DNA from 2 places in the Apibacter sp. HY039 genome. Region 2 is predicted to be linked to the other one. Evidence: riboswitches for the same ligand, from Rfam matches in the RefSeq annotation. Region 2 holds a riboswitch; the other holds the start of a gene.
What was found. Region 2 has a riboswitch for thiamine pyrophosphate ahead of EQ921_RS12195 (TonB-dependent receptor). Riboswitches for the same ligand answer to the same signal wherever they lie in the genome.
Positions count from the first base shown of each region.

Region 1: it holds a riboswitch for thiamine pyrophosphate, as region 2 does, so the genes downstream of both, pnuC (nicotinamide riboside transporter PnuC) here and EQ921_RS12195 (TonB-dependent receptor) in region 2, are expected to answer to the same signal.

Region 1 is NZ_SAYM01000008.1:112,950-123,330, forward strand. It holds gene EQ921_RS13500 (DUF2867 domain-containing protein) at 1-99, shown strand, start outside; gene EQ921_RS13505 (chorismate-binding protein) at 408-1,421, opposite strand; gene EQ921_RS13510 (hotdog fold thioesterase) at 1,421-1,855, opposite strand; gene EQ921_RS13515 (heavy metal translocating P-type ATPase) at 2,030-3,997, shown strand; gene EQ921_RS13520 (hypothetical protein) at 4,047-4,457, opposite strand; gene EQ921_RS13525 (tyrosine-protein phosphatase) at 4,524-5,522, opposite strand; TPP riboswitch at 5,688-5,813, shown strand; gene pnuC (nicotinamide riboside transporter PnuC) at 5,862-6,479, shown strand; gene EQ921_RS13535 (GlsB/YeaQ/YmgE family stress response membrane protein) at 6,517-6,765, shown strand; gene EQ921_RS13540 (DUF4359 domain-containing protein) at 6,767-7,183, opposite strand; gene EQ921_RS13545 (NAD-dependent epimerase/dehydratase family protein) at 7,228-8,250, opposite strand; gene EQ921_RS13550 (Crp/Fnr family transcriptional regulator) at 8,297-8,878, opposite strand; gene EQ921_RS13555 (MalY/PatB family protein) at 8,995-10,161, shown strand; gene EQ921_RS13560 (hypothetical protein) at 10,162-10,381, shown strand, end outside.
Region 2 is NZ_SAYM01000006.1:155,137-165,517, forward strand. It holds gene EQ921_RS12180 (ABC transporter ATP-binding protein) at 1-1,297, shown strand, start outside; gene EQ921_RS12185 (DUF3276 family protein) at 1,417-1,800, shown strand; gene EQ921_RS12190 (C40 family peptidase) at 2,031-2,750, shown strand; TPP riboswitch at 2,762-2,855, shown strand; gene EQ921_RS12195 (TonB-dependent receptor) at 2,933-5,062, shown strand; gene EQ921_RS12200 (DUF255 domain-containing protein) at 5,156-5,644, shown strand; gene EQ921_RS12205 (ComEC/Rec2 family competence protein) at 5,641-7,665, opposite strand; gene EQ921_RS12210 (TonB-dependent receptor) at 7,972-10,381, shown strand, end outside.

The DNA of each region.
Region 1 (10,381 bases), on a different contig from region 2:
CATAATCTCTTGGGGCGGTTATATTTTTATATTATTTACCCTTTTCATTGTATCATTGTTAAAAGTATGATAAAAAATGCAGTATCCATAGTTCAATAAAAATATTTCTTATCTGGTATTCTAATTTAGATATTAATTATTTACGTTTAAAAAATTCCGGAGTAAAAAAATGTGAGAGTTATTCTGAAAGTAATAAAATATATAATTAATGGTAAAGTATCATTGGCTAATCATACTCTTTAGCAGCCTAATTAAAAATAAATATTAGAGAAAAACAAAGTTTACAAAATATAAGGTATTTTTCAAAGTGGAAGATCTAACAATGAATAGAAGTCAAGTTTTAACAAAAAAAATGTTTATTAATTTGTTTTAAACTAAGTTTGTTTGGATTACTGAATATAAGCTCACTATAAACTATCACTGATAAATTTGGCTTTAAATTCGGTTTCTTTCCATTCTTTTTCCGGATTACTCTGAGCAGTTATTCCGCCTCCCACAAAAAGTAAAGCTCCGTTATTATAAAGTTTAGAACATCTTAAATTTACATAATATTTTTCATAACTTTCTGTTTGAATGCCAATGTAACCGGAATAAAAATCACGAGAATAAGATTCTTCATTTAAAATAAATTCTTTGCTTTCCTTAGTAGGAAGTCCGCACACGGCAGGAGTAGGATGCAGGCCGGAAATTATATCTTTTATTTTTTGTTTATCCTCTAAAGGAAAAGAAAAATAAGTTACTAAATGTTTAACAATTCCCAGATGAAGAGATTCCGGTCCACGAATATTAAGAGGTTTAACAGATAATTTTTTAAGTTGCTTTAAAATATAATCCGTTACATACTGCTGTTCATCCTTTTCTTTAGTTTGCCATTCGGAACTCTCATTGTCGGGTAATGTACCGGCTAAAGCCATGGTAGTAAAAACAGAATTTTCCCAAGATCCTAAAGTTTCCGGAGTAGCCCCAAGCCAAACTTCATTTTTGTTCCAGTAGCTTAAATGAATAAAAGAATTAGGATATTGATCTGCCAGATATCTGAAAGATTTAAGAGGACAAATAGAGCTGTTTGAAATCCATTTATCGCGGGATAAAACTATTTTATCCATATTTCCCAATTTCAATATAGATATTGCTTTATCAATTAATTGAATATAATTATCTATTGATATTGTTGAATTATCAATTAGACTTTCGGATAAATGAATTTCGTTAAGATCAGATAATTCTGAATAGTTTAACGGAGTTAAAAAACTGAAACGGAATTCATAATTTTTTGATGAATCAAAAGAATGAAAAATATATTTATTTGCTCCTTTTTCATCCGGGATGATAAGATAAAACTTACTTTCCTGAGGGAATCTAATGAAAGCAAAAGGAGTGTCAGAACAAATGTGATCTTTAATTACATCATTGATTATCATTAGTCAAAATCTTTAATAGGAACGATTCGATTGATCATAGTTACGTAACAATTTTTGAAAGTTTCCCTTTCATTTTCATTGTAAATATTGATTTCTATAACCTGCGAAGAGTTTCCTTTGTTGATAAAACTAGCTATTGCTTTGATTTTTCCGGTTCTTACCGCTTTCAAATGGTATCCGTTAACCTGAGTTCCAAACACATAATATTTTTGAGGATCAATAGTCGTTAATGAAAGCACAGAGCCTACAGTTTCTGCTATTGCCAGGGATACACCTCCATGTAAAAAGCCCATCGGCTGATGAACTTTTGAAGTAACTTCAAGTTCGGCAGTCAGCGTATCACCTGTAAATTCCGTATAGACAATCCCTAAGTTTTCCATTAAAGTATCTTTAGAAGAATTATTTAAATGTTGAATTATTTCCTCGTTACTCATTTTTATGTATTTGTAAATTCAATACAAATGTAAAAATATTTAAGTTTACAAGTTTGAATTTATTCATCAGTCAGTATTTAAGATTATTACGTATTTTTATTAAAAATTAAATTTGCAATTGAGTTGCAACATACTCATAATATTTTTGTAGAGTAAACAAAAAAACTAATAGATATGGCTGTTAAAAAACATAGCTGTTCATGCTGTTCAGATATAAAAGAGCAAGTTTCTCATAGTCATGAAGGACATTCCCATGACCATGGTATAGATAAAGATATTAGTACAATGAAATTATTTTTACCTGCAATAATCAGTGCTGTTCTTTTATTGGCAGCGGTACTAATGGATTATTTACAGGTTGATTTTTTTCACTCATGGCTTCGATTATTATGGTATATTCTGGCTTATTTACCAGTAGGTTACCCTGTCTTTAAAGAAATGTTACAGGAGTTCAGGCACTACGATTTTTTCAATGAATTATCATTGATGTTTTTAGCATCTGTGGGTGCTTTTTATATAAAACAGTATCCGGAAGCAGTTGCAGTTATGCTTTTTTACTCTATTGGAGAAAATTTCCAGGGATTAGCGGTTGCAAAAGCTAAAAAAAATATAAACTCTTTGTTGGATCAAAGGCCGGATGAAGCATCCGTTATAGAAAATAACACTGTAATAAAAATTAAAGCCAGGGAGGTTGCAGTAGGAGCAATTATGCAATTAAAACCAGGAGAGAGGGCAGCGCTGGATGGTGAATTAATTTCTGATTCGGCTTCGTTTAATACTTCGGCACTTACAGGGGAGAGTGCCCCGCAGACAAAAGAAACAGGCGATAGTGTTTTAGCTGGTATGATAAATCTGAATTCATCATCGTTAGTCAAAGTTACCACACCTTATGAAGATAGTAAATTGTCTAAAATTCTTGATTTAGTGCAAAATGCAACCGGACAAAAAGCTAAAACAGAATTATTTATAAGAAAGTTTGCTAAAATATATACACCGGCTGTTTTTTTTGTGGCATTACTGGTTTTTCTACTTCCTTATTTTTTTGTTTCAAACTATCAATATGAAGATTGGCTCTATAGATCACTAATTTTTCTAGTCATATCATGTCCATGTGCTTTGGTTATATCCATACCCTTAGGATATTTCGGAGGAGTAGGGTTAGCATCGAGAAACGGTATTTTGGTTAAAGGATCTAATTTTTTAGATGCTTTGGTAGATGTAAAACAAGTAGTTCTGGATAAAACAGGAACGGTTACACAAGGTAATTTTTCAGTTCATAAAGTATCTGTAAATACTGAATATAATGAGGAACAAATACTGACCTGGGTTAATATCGCGGAATCTCAAAGTACACATCCTATTGCAAATGCAATTCATGAATACATAAATCAATCGCCAGATATATCACGTATAAAATCTATGGAGGATATACCCGGCAAAGGAATCAAGGCTGAAATTGATTCCTATGAAATACTTGCAGGTAATTTCAGATTAATGGACCTATATAATATCAAATATGATCAGGATTTAAAACAGATAGTGAACACAGTTGTATTGATAGCTGTTAATCAAAAATATGCAGGATATATTGAAATTGCAGATCAATTAAAGCCTAATGTTGCGAATGATATACAGGAATTGCATGCAATGGGTATTAAAACAATCATGTTAAGTGGAGATAAAGATTCAGTAGTTCAAAATGTATCCCATGAAATAGGCATTGATCAGGCATATGGTGATTTATTGCCGGAAGATAAGGTAAACAGGATGAAGCAGATTAAACTGGATACTAATGGTAAAATAGCCTTTGTGGGAGACGGATTCAATGATGCTCCGGTCATTGCTTTAAGCGACGTGGGAATAGCTATGGGAGGTTTAGGAAGTGATGCAACCATAGAAGTTGCTGATATTATCATTCAAGATGATAAAATGTCTAAAATACCTTTAGCAATAAAAATAGGAAAAGCAACCAAAAGCATTGTATGGCAGAATATAATTCTAGCTTTTGGAATAAAAATAATAGTGATGATTTTAGGTGTATTTGGTAATATTTACTTGCTTGAAGCTGTGTTTGCTGATGTAGGTGTGGCATTATTAGCAATACTTAATGCCGTGCGTTTACAAAGAATGAAAATAAGGTAGATTCATGTATATTGAATATAATAAGTCCTGCTTAAATTACAGCAGGACTTTATTCATATACTAATTGAGCTCTACCTTCAGTACAAACAACTCCGGTAGGTTGTTTTACCGAAGATAATGTGTCACAATCTGCAATATTCCATTTTTTTATAAATCTTATTTCAGCAGCATTATAGAGAGAAATCAAAGATTTGAAAGAAGTGGTATCAATACCTAACGGATACGGAATATATTTTTTTGTTTCTCCACAGGAATTTATACCAATTGCAGTAAATCCCCAGCTACTGGAATCAGTGCATTCCACTTCAGTCATCGAAATAATTTTATCATATTTTTTGTTTAACTCAACGGATTCTTCTTCACGGGTAATGAAGGGAGAATCGTCAGTCTTACAACTAATTAAAAATTGAAAGCAGAGTATTAAAAAGCAAGGTAATATTTGTATCAACTTTGATTTCATGGTCAAGAAATATTAATAAGTGACAAAAATAAAGCATTCTTGAATAAGAATGCTTTATACTGGAATTTAAAATAAATATTTTTGTTGTAACTCATGGATATTTACTTTCATTTCATCAATTAGAAAAGTTTTAACGCTCCCGTATTTCTTTTCCACTTCGTCTAATGCCGATTCTAAATATTCCGGCAAGGTAGTATATAAAAATTTATTGGCTGGATTTTTTTCAAATAAGGATTGATATTTTCCTGCAAGATACTCATTCGAAGCCATATAATCCTCTAAAATGGTTTCCCGGGGAATATTCAGTGCGGATAAAAGAAGAGCAGCGGCAAGACCTGTACGGTCTTTTCCTGCGGAACAATGAAAAAGTAAAGGTAAATTTTCATCGTGTTGTATTAAATCAAAAAATTTCCTGTAAGTTTCAATGTACTCCGGTTCAGTAACAAACAAGCGGTACAGATGTTTCATGGCATCAATAACATCTTGTTCCGAAGTAAGTTTACTTCGTCCAAATGCCTGTAAAGATCCCGGATCAATAATTAAATTGATATAATTTTTGACAGACTCAGGGATACGGTCCGGTAACAGATTACATTCTTCTTCACATCTGAAATCTACAACTGTAGTAATAGGTATGCCAGACAGATAGTTTAAATCATCTTCCGTAAGATTATACAAATCATCAGATCTGAAGAAATATCCCCATTTAATATATTTACCATCACATGATTTTAATCCGCCTAAATCTCTAAAATTAAATCCTCCTTCCATTGGTAAAAGATTTTCTGAAAGAAAAGCAGAACCCATTTCAGTCACAATTTTAAAATAACTTCTTTGGGAAGGATTTATATATAATGGATATACCCCTAAATCTTTTCCTCGTGCAATAGGGGTTTCCATATCTATGCTTTCCGGTGTGTTTCCAGCATACAATACCCACTCACAAGGTGCATCAATTATTAAAGATGCAGCCTTGGTATTTTTATCTCTAAAAATAGAGGCTTTCGTATGCATATCAATTATTTCGGAATTCAAATAATTTTTATTCAGGCTTTCTTCTTTCATATTCATAATAGTTAAATTATAGTATCAGTCATACTTACTATCAAACTTTTTGCCATGTTACTGTATATTATTAAACATATTGATAGTAAAAACATTTATTTTTAAATTATGTATAAAAATAAGAAATGTTTTTTAAGTAAAATTATTATTATCTTTGAATTTATAAAATAATAAAGGGGGTGCTTAAACATCAAGATAAAAATAATCTTTTTTTCTTGAAAAATGGCTGAGATTATACCCATAGAACCTGTACGGATAATGCCGGCGTAGGGAAAATATACTACTGTATTTTGTTTCCGTTCCCTTTATTAGATAAAGTGTAAACTATATAGATTAAATATGTTAGAATTAATAAACCATTGGGGAATTGGTATAAAAGAACAAATTCATCAAATTTCTATATGGGAAGGTATAGGCGTATCTTTCGGAGTAGCTGAGGTATTGTTTGCTAAGAAAAATAAGGTTTGGCTTTATCCGTGCGGGATCACCAGTATTATTATTACAGCGTATTTATTTTTTCACGCAGGTTTGTATGCTGAAATGTTTTTGCAGACCTATTATTTTTTTATGAGTATTTATGGTTGGGTTCTTTGGTCTGAAAAAAAGGGACAAAGACTAACCGTTGAATATTCATCTTCTTTAGAATGGAAAAAAGCCTTTGCCATAGTTATTAGCGCATGGGCAATACTTTATATCTTATTACTTTTTTTTACTAATTCAGATGTTCCTTTTTTTGATTCCTTAGTAAGTGCATTTGCCTGGTCCGGTATGTGGCTATTGGCTAAACGTAAAATTGAAAACTGGATATTTTTAAATGTAAGTAACCTAATTGCAATTCCTTTATTGATACACAAAGGATTAATATTATATTCTGCATTAACTTTGTTTTTATTCATTATTGCTGTTTTTGGTTATGTTGAGTGGAAAAAACTCATTGAAAAAAGGACAGCTGATTAAAAAAAATTATATTTGTAGTGTAATATAAATGTAAAATATGAATTGGATTTGGTCAATAATTATCGGAATACTGGCTGGCTTTTTAGCAGGTGTGTTGATACGTGGTAGGGGGTTTGGCTGTCTTATAAATTTATTGGTAGGAGTTATAGGAAGTGTCTTGGGAGGTTGGATATTCAGTTTATTAAATATATCGGTGAGCCACGGTAGTAAAATAGGAGTTCTTACAACTTCTACCGTTGGTGCTATTTGTTTACTTTGTATTGTTTCTTTATTTAAAAGAAGATAATTTAGTTATTAAAATATTTTAAAGCTTCATCTTTAAAATCCAGTTTTTGAAGTTCATCTTCAACTTGAGGAAACAGGTATACTTTATTAAATATACCAAAACCAACGGTTTGCCATTGATTTTGATATAAAACTCTTAAGGTAGAAAATAAAAAGAAATTTTTTCTTTCAAATCTTTTATCAATTATTTCATCTACAAGACGATCCTGAACAACCGGAATGAAATTTTTACTTAATTTTCCGAACAATTTGACATTAGGATCTTCTATCTTATCAAGTTCCTGATTTAATTTTTCATCAAATATGGTTATAACTTTGTTTTTAATAAAATCTCGACAACTGGCTTCATCAGGATTAGTAAAATATAAAGCACTAGTGATAACTAATAGTAAGATTAAAAATATATATCTGAATTTCATAAGCCAAAAGTATTTAGGCAAATATAAATACTTTCAAATTAACATTAATTAAGAAGTTTAGATTTATACCTCCACATATATTCAAAAGCATTTTTTAAGGTAAGTTCAGGAGATGTGGGGGAAAACTTTAATTCAGTTCTTGCTTTAGATATATCAAAATCCTGTACCAATCCGTAAAACATAGAAATTTCCTTCTCTGTGATAGCCGGGGCCTTTTTTGTTATTTTTGAAATAATACCCAGGCTATAACCTAACAAATAAAGGATCCATTTAGATATTTTTATAGGCTTACTAATATTGAGTTGAGGTAGAACCAAGTTTGCAATTTTTATAGTATCAGTAATAGACATTCCTTTTTCATTGGCAATTATATATCTCTCGCCATTTTTACCATTAATTGCAGCAAGATAACAACCTTCTGCTACATCTTTTACATCTATCCAGTTAATGTTGATGTGAGTTTCAATTGGAAGTTTATTTTTAATTATATTTTTTAATATTTCATTAGAATTACTCAATCGGTCAATAATTTCACTTCCAATCATAGCACTAGGCAAAACAGCAATAAGTTCAATATTATATTTTTCAGCTAATTTGAAAGCTAACTGTTCGCTATCGTTTTTAGAATTGTAATACATATCTCTTCGATCTGTGTTATATCCCGATTTTTCATTGATAGGATAAGAAGAATAGTTTAAACTGGCAATAGAACTTACATAAATTATCCGTTTCACACCATTTTCAGCAGCAGTTTCCAATGTTACTTTACATCCATTCATATTTACATCATAAATTTCACTTTTAGGATTTTTAGCCCAGAGCTTAAAGACGGAAGCAACTGCAAAAACAATTGTTATACCCTTCATCGCTTTGCGCATCGCCTCTTGGTCAGTTATATCAGCAATAACAACTTCGCAACCGGTATTTTCAAGAAGTTTTTTAAATTCAGGCTTACGGATTGAAGCACGTACTCGATATCCTTTATTTACAAGAAGTGTTACAAGATTATACCCTAGATGTCCATTAGCCCCCGTAACCAGAATAAATTCATTTTTCATTTTTTTCATATTAATTTTACAAAAACAAAATTCTGAACAATTAAAAAAAATGCAATTAACAATTGTTAAGCAGATTTTTACGAATTCTACTTAAACTACCGGGTTTAATTCCTAAATATGATGCAATACATTGCAAAGGAACATGTTCAAATATATCAGGTTGATTCTCTAATAATTGTAAATATCTGGATTGCGCATTCATAGAAGTCATTTCTATAATTCTTTTTTCATGAAATGACATAGATTCCTGTAAAACTAACAATGCATAATTTTTCCACAAAATACTTTGCTCGGTTAAATTTTTATAGTCTATTCTTGAAATACGGAGAAGTTTACAGTCTGTGAGACATTCAATTGAAGCAAATGATGGATGTTGATTTAGAAAATCTGAAAAAGAACAGAAAAAATCGGTAGGGCAATTTATATGTTGCGTAATATCATTTCCATTACTATCATAATAAAACAACCGTAAGTAACCAGAGTTGATATAATATAAATATTTGGGAATATAATTACTTTCTTCAATTACAGTCTTTTTATTATAAAATACGGGCTCAAATAACTGTTTACCTATATTATAATCTCTCTCTGAAAGTTGTTTAATTTTTGAAATATCAGTAAATAATTTTTGATACATTTATTTTATATTTTTTAAAGTAATTTAAAAGTATAATAAAATATTTAACTTTCAAAATAGATAAAAATTCACTATAATTAGGTAAAAACTTATATTTTTGTGTAAACGATAAAAAAATGGGGAAATATAATTTTGATCAAATCATAAACAGAAAAAATTCAGATTCATTAAAATATGGCGTTTTAAAAGATAGATTTGGAAGAGATGATTTGCTTCCTTTGTGGGTTGCTGATATGGATTTTTTATCTCCTCCGGAAATTACGCAAGCACTAGCCCAAAGAGTAGAAGAGGGGGTTTTTGGATACTCTTATGCTTCTTCCGACTACTATCAGTCTATAATTAACTGGCAGAAAAAGCAGCATCAGTGGGAGGTTAAAAAAGAAGAAATCAGTTACATTCCCGGTGTAGTTAAAGGAATTGCTTTTGTTTTAGAAGTTTTTTCAGAAAAAGATGATCAAATTATTATACAGCCTCCGGTTTATCACCCTTTCAGAATTATATCATCTTTACATGACAGAGAAGTCATTAATAATCCATTAATTTTTAATGGAGAACAGTATCAGATGGACATCGACGGACTTGAAAAATTAATTACACATAAAACAAAAATTTTAATTTTATCCAACCCTCATAATCCGGGAGGCAGAGTATGGAGTAAAGAAGAACTTACTAGATTAGCTGAAATTTGTTACAAACATAAAGTCCTTGTTATATCAGATGAAATACATTCAGATTTGGTTTTATATGGTAAAAAGCATATACCGTTTGCATCCGTATCCGAAGAAGCTGCCCAAAACAGCATTACACTTAATGCTCCTTCAAAAACATTTAATATAGCAGGAATAGTGACATCCTATTCTATCATTAAAAATAAACAACTTAGGGAAAAGTATCATAAATATTTAATAAGTAGTGAACTAAATGATGGGACTATATTTGCATATTTAGCTTTACAGGCAGCTTACGAAAAAGGTGAAGATTGGATGATAGAACTAAAGGCATATCTGGAAAAAAATATAAAATTTGTAGATGAATATTTAAAAAAGAATATTCCTCAGATAAAAGCAATAATTCCTGAAGCCTCATTTTTGCTTTGGTTGGATTGCCGCGATTTAAATTTAACTCAGGCTCAACTTACATCATTATTTATAAATGAAGCACATTTGGCACTTAATGATGGAGCTATGTTTGGTAAGGAGGGAAAAGGTTTTATGAGATTAAACATAGGATGCCCTCAATCGGTATTGGAAAAAGCTCTTCAACAATTGAAAGAATCTGTTTAAATGGGCTTGGATACAATTGAAATAATTGTACAGATTGAAAATTGTTTTGATGTAGTGATTACAGATGAAGAGGCGGTACGTACTTATACTGTAGGAGATATTGCCGATTTAATATACATGAAAAAAAAGATAGAGATTTCTACTACAGATATTTTTCGTGTTTTATATTTTAAATTGAAAGAACTTTTTGTGAATAATGGAGTAAATGAGAAAATTATTT
Region 2 (10,381 bases):
GATCATTGTGTTATTTTATATGCTTCTATCAGATCCTATAATGACATTGTATGCTCTTCTACCTCTTCCTTTTCTTTCTTATTTTATTTACCGTCAAAGCACAATTATCAATAAAAAGACTAAAATCGTTCAGGAAAAACAGTCAAATCTTTCTTCATTTGTGCAGGATTCATTTTCGGGTATACGAGTTATTAAATCTTTCACTCAGGAAAATAATGTAATTTCAAAATATATTTCCCGCTCCAATGAATATAGAGAAAAATCATTATCGCTAGCATCAACAGAAGCATTTTTTTCTCCACTCATGCTTCTTATCATAGGATTAAGTAATCTCTTTATACTTTATATAGGTGGGCAACGTTATATTAGCGGCAAAATTGATGTAGGAACCATAACAGACTTTTTTCTTTACCTAAACATACTTATATGGCCATTTACAGCCTTAGGATGGGTTACCTCTATGACAAGGAGAGCTGAGGCGTCTATGGAACGAATCAATGAATTTTTAGATGTTAAAGAAGATATTATTAACAATAATTATAATATATACCCTATTACAGGAAACATAAAATTTGAAAATGTAAGCTATACATACCCTAACACAGGCATAAAAGCACTAAACTCTATATCATTCGAAATAAAAGCCGGAGAAACAGTTATTTTTATGGGTAAGACCGGCTCTGGTAAATCTACTATCACCTTATTATTAGAGCGTCTCATTGAACCAGACTCTGGTACTATATATATAGATCAAATACCTTTAAATAAACACAATCTTGAATTAATACGAGAAAAAACAGGATATGTGCCTCAGGAAAATTTTCTTTTTTCAGACACTATATATAATAATATAGCATACGGTATAGAAAATCCCACTTTAGAAAAAGTAGAAAAGTATGCCAGACAGGCAGAAATCGATTCCAATATTATTGAATTTAAAGATAAATATCAAACTGAAATCGGTGAAAGAGGAGTTACTTTATCCGGTGGTCAAAAACAACGTATTTCCATAGCCCGAGCTTTAATTAAAGATCCTACAATTTTCTTATTCGATGACAGCCTTTCTGCTGTAGATACAGAAACAGAGGAAAAAATATTATCTAATATTGAGAATGATATGGATGTTAAAACCACTATAATTATAACTCACCGGGTGTCTTCGGCTAAAAATGCAAACCGTATTATAATTCTGGAAAAAGGGAGAATTGCTGAAACAGGTTCTCATAGGGAATTAATGGATTTACAAGGCTTATATTCAGATTTATATAAAAAACAAATCACCGAGCAACAATCATAAAAAAACAATTGTGTGTATACGAGTATTTTTATACTTTTGTCCCGTTCAAATAAGCAAAAGATAAATAATTTATTTTTTTGATACCTATATCAAGTAAATAGAAACTAAAATTAAATATGATGAATGATTTAGAAAATGTAGAGAAGAAAGAAAATGAAATTTTCTCTAAAGTGTTAAGAGCTGGTAAAAGAACTTATTTTTTTGATGTAAGAGAAACTAAAGCTGGAGATTATTATTTAACAATTACTGAAAGTAAAAAAAATGTATCTGAAGAAGGATCTATGGGATTCAAAAAATTTAAAATCTATCTTTACAAAGAAGATTTTAAAAATTTTAAAGATATACTAGAAGAAACCACTTCATTCATCATAAAAGAAACAGGAGAAAAAGTTATTTCTGAAAGACATCGCGATGACTTTCATCTTCAGGCAGATGAAAACAAAACTACTCCTAACCCTGCCAATATTTCCAACTACACGAACGTAGATTTTGAAGACATTTAATAATTATCACAAATTATAATAAAAAAATAACAGGCCTGAATAAACTATATCAGGCCTGTTTTATCTTAAAGAAGATACTCCTATAACAATAAATATCACATAAAATTTATTAACTTTTATTTAACACTTATACGGAGTGTGTTAAATATATCTAAAAAAAGTTAAATTAGTCTTCTTATTGGTGTGTGTATTAGTACTTTTGGTCTGCTAAAAAAATATTTCATCCCAATATGAGGTCTGTATTCAAATTATTCACTGTTTTATTCATCGTATCAGCAACAACAACTTCTTGTGTTTCCAATTATGTTGTGAGCAACAATTCTTATAAATACCCTTCCACCAATGAATTTTTATTAGTTCATAATTTTGGTTCTAGAGCTAAAGGGCCTAATGTTGCTAAAGTAGATGAAAAAGCATTAATTTCAGACAATTCTCTGGTTAGTGACAATTCTCTAATAGAAAATATCAATATTTATGCCGAAAAGTCTTTTACTAAAGAAGCATATAATTTAATTACAGAAGCTAAAACTTATCTGGGTACTCCTTACCGTTATGGAGGAACAACCAGAAACGGTATTGACTGTTCTTCATTTGTTCAACATGTTTTCGATGCTTTCGATATCTCATTACCAAGAACATCGGCTATGCAATCGCAACAAGGAACATGGATAGCGAAAGAGGAGCTGAAAAAAGGAGATTTAATATTTTTTGCGCATACACCTAAAAGCAGAGTTTCTCACGTTGGAATTGTAGAAAGCGTTAGCCCAAGCGGTGAAATATTTTTCATTCATGCTTCATCTTCACAAGGAGTAACAATTTCATCTCTGGACATGGCTTACTGGAAAAAAAGATTCAGAGCAGGAAAAAGAGTGTTAAAAGAAATTGAGGAAAACCAAATTAATACTGAAGCACAACAAGACGATATAAGATTTGTTAAAGCTACTTTTTAATTAAGTATACAAAATATAAAAAGGGGTGCTGTTACTAACGGCTGAGATTATACCCTAAGAACCTGGGCAAGTAATGTTGCCAAGGGAAATCTTAGAATTAGATTGAGGTTTCAAAAAATTGAAGCCTTTATTTATTTAATCCTATATAAAACACCCCCTTTTTTATTATTAAAATTAATAATATGAAAAAAAGGGATTTTATTTTTATTAGCATTTTGACAGGCTGCTACGTGAACGCTCAGGTAAAAAAAGATTCAATACAGCTCGAAAATATTGTAGTTACTGCTAAAGCTCCTATAAGTAGAGAACGTATAGGTAAAAAACAACTTGAAAGCAAAAATTTAGGTCAGGACATTCCTTCTTTATTAAAAAACAATTTATCCGTAGTATCTTCTTCAGATGCAGGTAATAGTGTTGGATATACGGGAATGAGAATCAGAGGCAGTGATCAAACCCGCATTAATGTAACTTTAAATGGCGTACCTGTCAATGATGCTGAATCGCAAGGTCCTTTTTGGATTAATATGCCCGATTTAGCTTCTTCAGTTTCAAACCTGACAATACAACGAGGAGTAGGTACTTCAACTGAAGGAACCGGTTCATTTGGTGCCAGCATCAATGTAAAAACTCAATCACCCTCATCTACCGCATATTTCCAGACAGATCAGTCTATAGGTTCTTTCAAAACTCATAAGCATACTTTTGCAGCAGGAACGGGTAATCTATGGAATGACAAAATAAAAATTGACAGTAGAGTATCATTTATTAAATCTGACGGATATGTAGATCGAGCTTTTTCCGATTTATTTTCATATTATACTCATGGTGTTTATGAAAAAAATAACACAAAAATAGGTATCATGCTTTTCGGAGGAAAACAAAAGTCATATCAAGCATGGAATGGGGTCGATAAAATTCAAATGACCGAACGAAGGACTTTTAACAGCAGCGGGGCAATTTATGATGAAAACGGCAATATTAAGCGATATTACAACAACGAAACTGATAATTATAAACAAGAGCATTATCATTTATATTTTGAACAACAATTGAATATTTATTGGAAATTAAGTTCTACCTTATTTGTTACTAAGGGAGAAGGATATTATGAAGAATATAAGCAAAACTCAAAATTAATTAATTACAAAATTACCCCTATAGTTATCGGGAATGAAACGATAACTTCTTCTGACTTGATCAGAAGGCAGTGGTTAGATAATGTTTTTTACGGAACGACTAACCACCTCTCTGCTTCATTCGAAAAATGGAAAATTGAAATAGGTCTTGGGGCAAATATTTATGATGGAGATCATTTTGGTAATGTTATCTGGGCCGAATATTTTTCTAATAGTCAAAAAGATCATGAGTACTATAGAAACAAGGCCAAAAAGAAAGAAATTTCCGGATTTGTAAAATCTATTTATAAAATTACTAAATCTTTGGAATTATTTGGTGATATTCAATATCGAAACATCCATTATAACGGACATGATGCTCCTGGTGGTGAAAGTATTTATAAAAACGGAGGGCCTTTAAGTTTCAGTGAAAATTATAATTTTATAAATCCAAAAATTGGAACTTCTTATGATTTTAATAACGGAAATTTGTATTTAACCTATGGTCTTGCACAAAGAGAACCCAGCAGAAACGATATTTTAAACAATACTCACGTTAAACCAGAACTTTTACATAATATAGAATTAGGAATTAAACAAAATTTAAACTCATTTTCGTATTCAGCGAATTGGTACGGTATGTATTATATAGATCAATTAGTTCTTAGTGGTAAAATTAATGACGTAGGTACATTTATCCGAGAAAATAGTGGTAAAAGTTTTCGAACCGGAATTGAACTTTCTGCAGGATATCAATTATCTCCAGCAATAAGTATGAATGCAAATTCAACCTGGAGCATCAATAAAAATATAAATTTTAAAAAAGAAACCGAAGGAACTATAATTAACCTAGGAAATACGGATATTGCTTTTTCACCCAACTATATTGGGAATTTTATTATTGACTGGAAAGCATTAGAAAACTTTACCATACACTGGGCCAATCAATATGTAAGCAGCCAGTTTCTTACCAATGAAGAGCCTAGAAATGGTAAATTGGAAGGATATTTTACTTCTGATTTTATTTTTGAATATTCTCCTAAATTTTTAAAAGTCAATAATTTCAGTATAAAACTTCTGCTTAATAATATTTTTAATAATTTATACGAAAATAATGGCTATTATTATGATGATACCCCTTATTATTATCCACAAAGTGGTTTTAATTTTCTGACGGGTATTAGCATTAAAATATGATCAAAATTATTTTGTACCGCATCTTTTGTTAAAAATTTTAAATTGATTGATTATGTTAGCTTAAATAGCTAATTTTGCATCAAATAGTCAGTTATGAAAAATATTATATGCTATATACTATTCATGGTATCTATACATCTTTTTTCTCAGGAAAATGATTTAATACAATGGAAATCTATACAACAGGCAGACAGTATTCAACAAAAGGGAGATCAGAGACTTATTCTTGTAGATATTTATACTGAATGGTGCGGTCCGTGTAAACTAATGGATCGTTATACTTTTCATGATCAAAAAGTAGCTGATTACATTAATGAAAATTTCATTCCTGTGAAATTTAATGCTGAATCTAAGGAGAATGTCACATTTAAAGGAAAAAGTTATCAATGGGTATCTAATGGAAGAGGTGGTGGAATTCAGGCTCTAGCATATTTTACTTTAGGAGGAGAAGTAAGCTATCCTTCTATAGCACTAATCAATGCCCGTGGAGAAACTGTATTTGTTATTACCGGATTTTATCAGGCTGATGATTTTCTGGAAACAGTAAAAAATGTAAAAAAAGAAATAATTGATAAAATTTAGTCTTTAAATATTTCTTTAAAATATCCTTGATTTTTCACTTTCCATATCTTTGTATTATTCATATTTTCATTTGAATTATCATGGGCATACTTATAATTTACAACAATTATTTTTTTAAAATGATTATAAAAAACTGCATTTTTAGTAATTAAATTTTCGGTAAGTATTAAATAATCAACCGATTTTTCATTTGCTTTTTTCAAATTAAAATTATCAGATACCATTATCGTTTTAGAGTTCCACTGAATCTTTTTATTTTTTAAATAATTATATATATAAATTTTTTTGATTTTTTCTCCGGTCATATAAGGTTGCAATATAAATGAATTAATTTTTTTCAGATCCTCTTCTTCATTTTTAAATACTACAAGCTGCTCTCCTTCCCTCAAACCTATCAAAGGTAAATAATTGTTAAATACCACAATTTCTTTACGATCAGAAAATTGATAGTGATCGATTAATCGTAATATCTGTAAAAAAGAAAGTATTAGTAATAGGTACAAAAAAAATTTCATTTTTAGATTGATGAATATATACCTTAAGTATAATACGGCACAAAACAATAAAAATAACTCTAATGAACCAATAGATACATTTGAAAGATTACAAGATTCCACAGATGAAACACTATGCGTAAACACTACGAGCACTTCTACTAAAAAATTATAAATATGAGAAAAGTACGATTGAATATACGTAGGAAAATACATAATCAACAATTCTAATATTGAGGAATAAGTAATAATAAAGCTATAAGGAATAATTAGAATGTTTGTAGGTATAGATAGTATCGAAAACTGATGAAAATGATAAATAACAAATGGAAATGTCCCCAGCTGAGCTGATACGGATATTGCTATAGGCTCTATAAAATAGGTGTTTATTTTATTATTTTTAGTCTTACATCTATTTACCAATATAGGAGAAAGCCAAGACATAAAAAATACAGCTATGTAACTCAACTGGAAACCGATGGAGTACAATTCATTAGGATTATATAAAAGAATAATTATAGCTGATAAAGAAAGACTATGGTAGATATTAGCAGATCTCTTACCTAATACAAAGCAATAATATATTGAGATCATTAGGCACGACCTAAAAACAGAAGATGATAATCCAACAAATATTCCAAATAGCCAGACAAACACTAAACAAGATAAAATTCGTAATTTGCTATGCTTTCCTTTAAACAAAAATGACAGCAAACTGTAAATCATTCCAAATATAAAGGCAACATGCATACCCGAAATAGCTATTAAATGCATTACACCAGATTTGGAATAAGCATCAATGTTCTGTTTTTTCATATCCGCCCGGTCTCCAAGTAAAAAAGCTTTTAAGAACTCTTTTGAATCTAAACTCAATGTTGATTCTTCTATTTTTTTCACCATTTGCTGATTAAAATTTTTAATTTTAATCAGGATGGAATTATGAGGCTTATTATCTACTATTTTTTTAACATTGGCTGTTTTTAAAATATAATTACGTTCTAAATATTTTTTATAATCGAACTGATGTGGATTTAAAGAGCCTTGCGGATCTTTTAATTTCGCTGTCAACACATACTCATCCCCCAAAGTCAGTACAGATTTATATAAAGCTTTATCCAATAATAATAGCACTTTACCCTCAGTAACTATTTTTTTATTATTACTTGAAATTGATTGGACCTCTGCTGTATACTTTCTAAATTTTTCAGATGAATTATTTTGTTCTTCAACAATTACAGTAAGGCATTGCAATTCTTTTTCATTTATAAAGTTTACATAATGGTTGTTTGGAACAAATGAATTTATTTTTAATACTAAAACTCCTAATGTAAACCAGCTAAATAAAATTAATAAAGAAAATATGATTTTAAACTTTATCTGTTTCAGTATGAAGAATAAAATAATTAATGTACTAATAAGTAAAAAACAACAGAGCTTATAAGATAAATCCAAATATTTACCTAAAAAAATTCCTACAATTAAAAAAAACAAGAAAAAAGAATATGGATGCTTCCCAATATTTAACATTCTAAATAAAAATTGTTAAAAAAAAATAAAATTTTCTCTTTGTAAAATACCTAATATATTATATCTCTGATTTTAACTCACTTAATTAAACTAAAAATACAAGCTATTGATTAAAAGAATAGATAAAAAAGTAAAAATATCATACTAATTTAGCCTTTTTAAATAAAATAAAACTATATTTTATACTTTTTTTTAGCGACATTAAGATTTTATTAATTTTTTAACTTAATTTGTTAAAATTTAATTAATACTATTATTTTTGCCATACATAAACAAATCAACTTAACTAATATTAAATTATTTTGTATGAACCTTAAAACAAGGGTATTAGGCACAGTTGTACTGGCCGCAATCTTTTCGATTCCCGCTTACTCTCAAAATGTGGAATCAGACTCTTTGAATAATGACAAAATCCTAAACGACATCGTAATCGTTGGAAGAGGAGTGATAGACGTTGCAAAAGACAGAGAAACCCCTGTTGCTGTATCTATCATAAAAAAACAAGAAATTAAAGACAAATCAGGAAATCAGGAATTTCCTGCAATTATGAAAAACACTCCTTCTGTCTTTGTTGGAAGTGAATCTGGAGGATATGGTGAATCTAGTATGACCGTACGTGGATTTGACCAGTCCAACACCGCATTTTTAATTAACGGACAACCGGTAAACGGAATGGAAGACGGTAAAATTTACTGGTCTAATTGGTCAGGGTTAACCGATATTGCAAATACCGTACAAATACAAAGAGGTCTGGGTTCTTCTAAACTAGCTATTTCATCTGTAGGTGGAACCGTAAACATTGTAACCAATGCAACTGAAAAAAAAGCAGGTTCAAGCGCTCGTTTTCTTGCCGGTAATGACGGTTACTGGAAAGCTACTTATGAATACAATAGCGGACTTCAGGGAAAATGGGGAGTTTCATTCTTAACCTCCACATGGAGAGGAGACGGTTATAACCGTGGCACCAAAGGTGAAGGTCAAATTTACTTCTTTTCTATCGGGTACAAACCTAATCAAAATCATAATATTAACTTTATGATTTATGGTGCTCCTCAAAAACATGATCAAAATTATTTTACTACAATAAAAGATTACAAAAAATACGGATATAAATATAATGTAAATGAGGGTTGGCTAGACGGACAACAACTTTCCGAAAGAACTAACTATTACCACAAGCCTGTAGCCAACTTAAACTGGGACTGGCAAATAAGTGAAAAAAGCAGCTTGTCTACCGTTTTATACGCTTCCTGGGGAAGAGGTGGTGGTACCGGAGGATTCGGAAGTACTAAAAGTATATTAGATTACAGAAATAGCACAACAGGACAAATCAACTGGGATGCGGTAGTTGATTACAATCAATCAAATAACATTGATGGGATTGGATCAAGTAAATCGAACTACATACTTAGAACATCTGTAAACAACCATCAATGGTATGGATTAGTATCTAATTTCAATCATAAAATTTCCAAAAATTTACAATTTAATGTAGGGGTAGACGGAAGAACTTATACGGGTACACACTTTAGAAAAGCCTACAATTTTCTAGGTCTTGAGGGTATTGATGACAAAACGCCTAATGTTAATAATGGGGGAAGCAATATAATAACCAAATCTTACAGTATAAACCCTTGGAGCGCATTATTTCAAAATGTAAGCAAAGGCCAAAGAATCGGTTATGATTACGATGAAACTATTCAATATATTGGTGGGTTTGGACAATTAGAGTATTCTAATAATTTCATATCAGCTTTTATCCAAGGTTCTGTATCTGAACAATCTCATTCCAGAAAAGACCGTTTTAATTATGTTCCAGGAGATCAAAAATCAAGAACAGTAAGTAATACCGGTTACAATGTAAAAGGAGGGATAAACTTTAAAATTAATAAACACCATAATATTTTTGGAAACGGTGGATACTACTCCAGACAACCATTTCAAGATAATTTATTTTTAAATTATAAAAATGATGTAAATCCACTTGCAAAAAATGAAGAAATAGTTGGTGTGGAAGTTGGATACCAAATACGCTATTCATTTATAGATATTAACATTAATGCATATAGAACTGCCTGGAATAACAGAGTAGAAACAATTTCTAATCAAACTGCAAATACTATAGAAAACAGAACAGGTATTGATGAATTGCACCAGGGAATTGAAGTTGACTTTACAGCTAAACCTTTTAGACAATTAAATTTTAAAGGACATTTATCCATAGGTAAATGGGAATATAGCGGTAATGCCCACTCTACAACTTACGATGCAGACAATTTATCAACTATTATCGCTGAAAAAGATATACTACTTGATGGTGTTAAGACACCTAACGCTCCTCAATTCAGTTACGGAGTCGGAGTAATCTATAAACCATTTAAAGGCTTTTCTTTCGATGCAGACCTGAACCGTTATGAAAAATTATATTCTGATTTTGATGTTGCTTATATTAAAGCTAATGAAAAAATTGAATTGATAGAATTACCTAAATATTTTACGTTGGATTTAGGTGCTAGTTACAGCATTTATTTTAACTCAAGTAATCTAAGATTCAGAGTAAACGTTAACAATGCATTAAATGATGTATTTATGACCTACTCTAAGGATAATCTACAAGCGGTTAGTGGAGTCGACACCTTTAAAGGTATCAACGTAAACAACCGGGTTTATTTTGGCAACGGAAGAACCTGGAACGCAGGTATTACTTATAATTTCT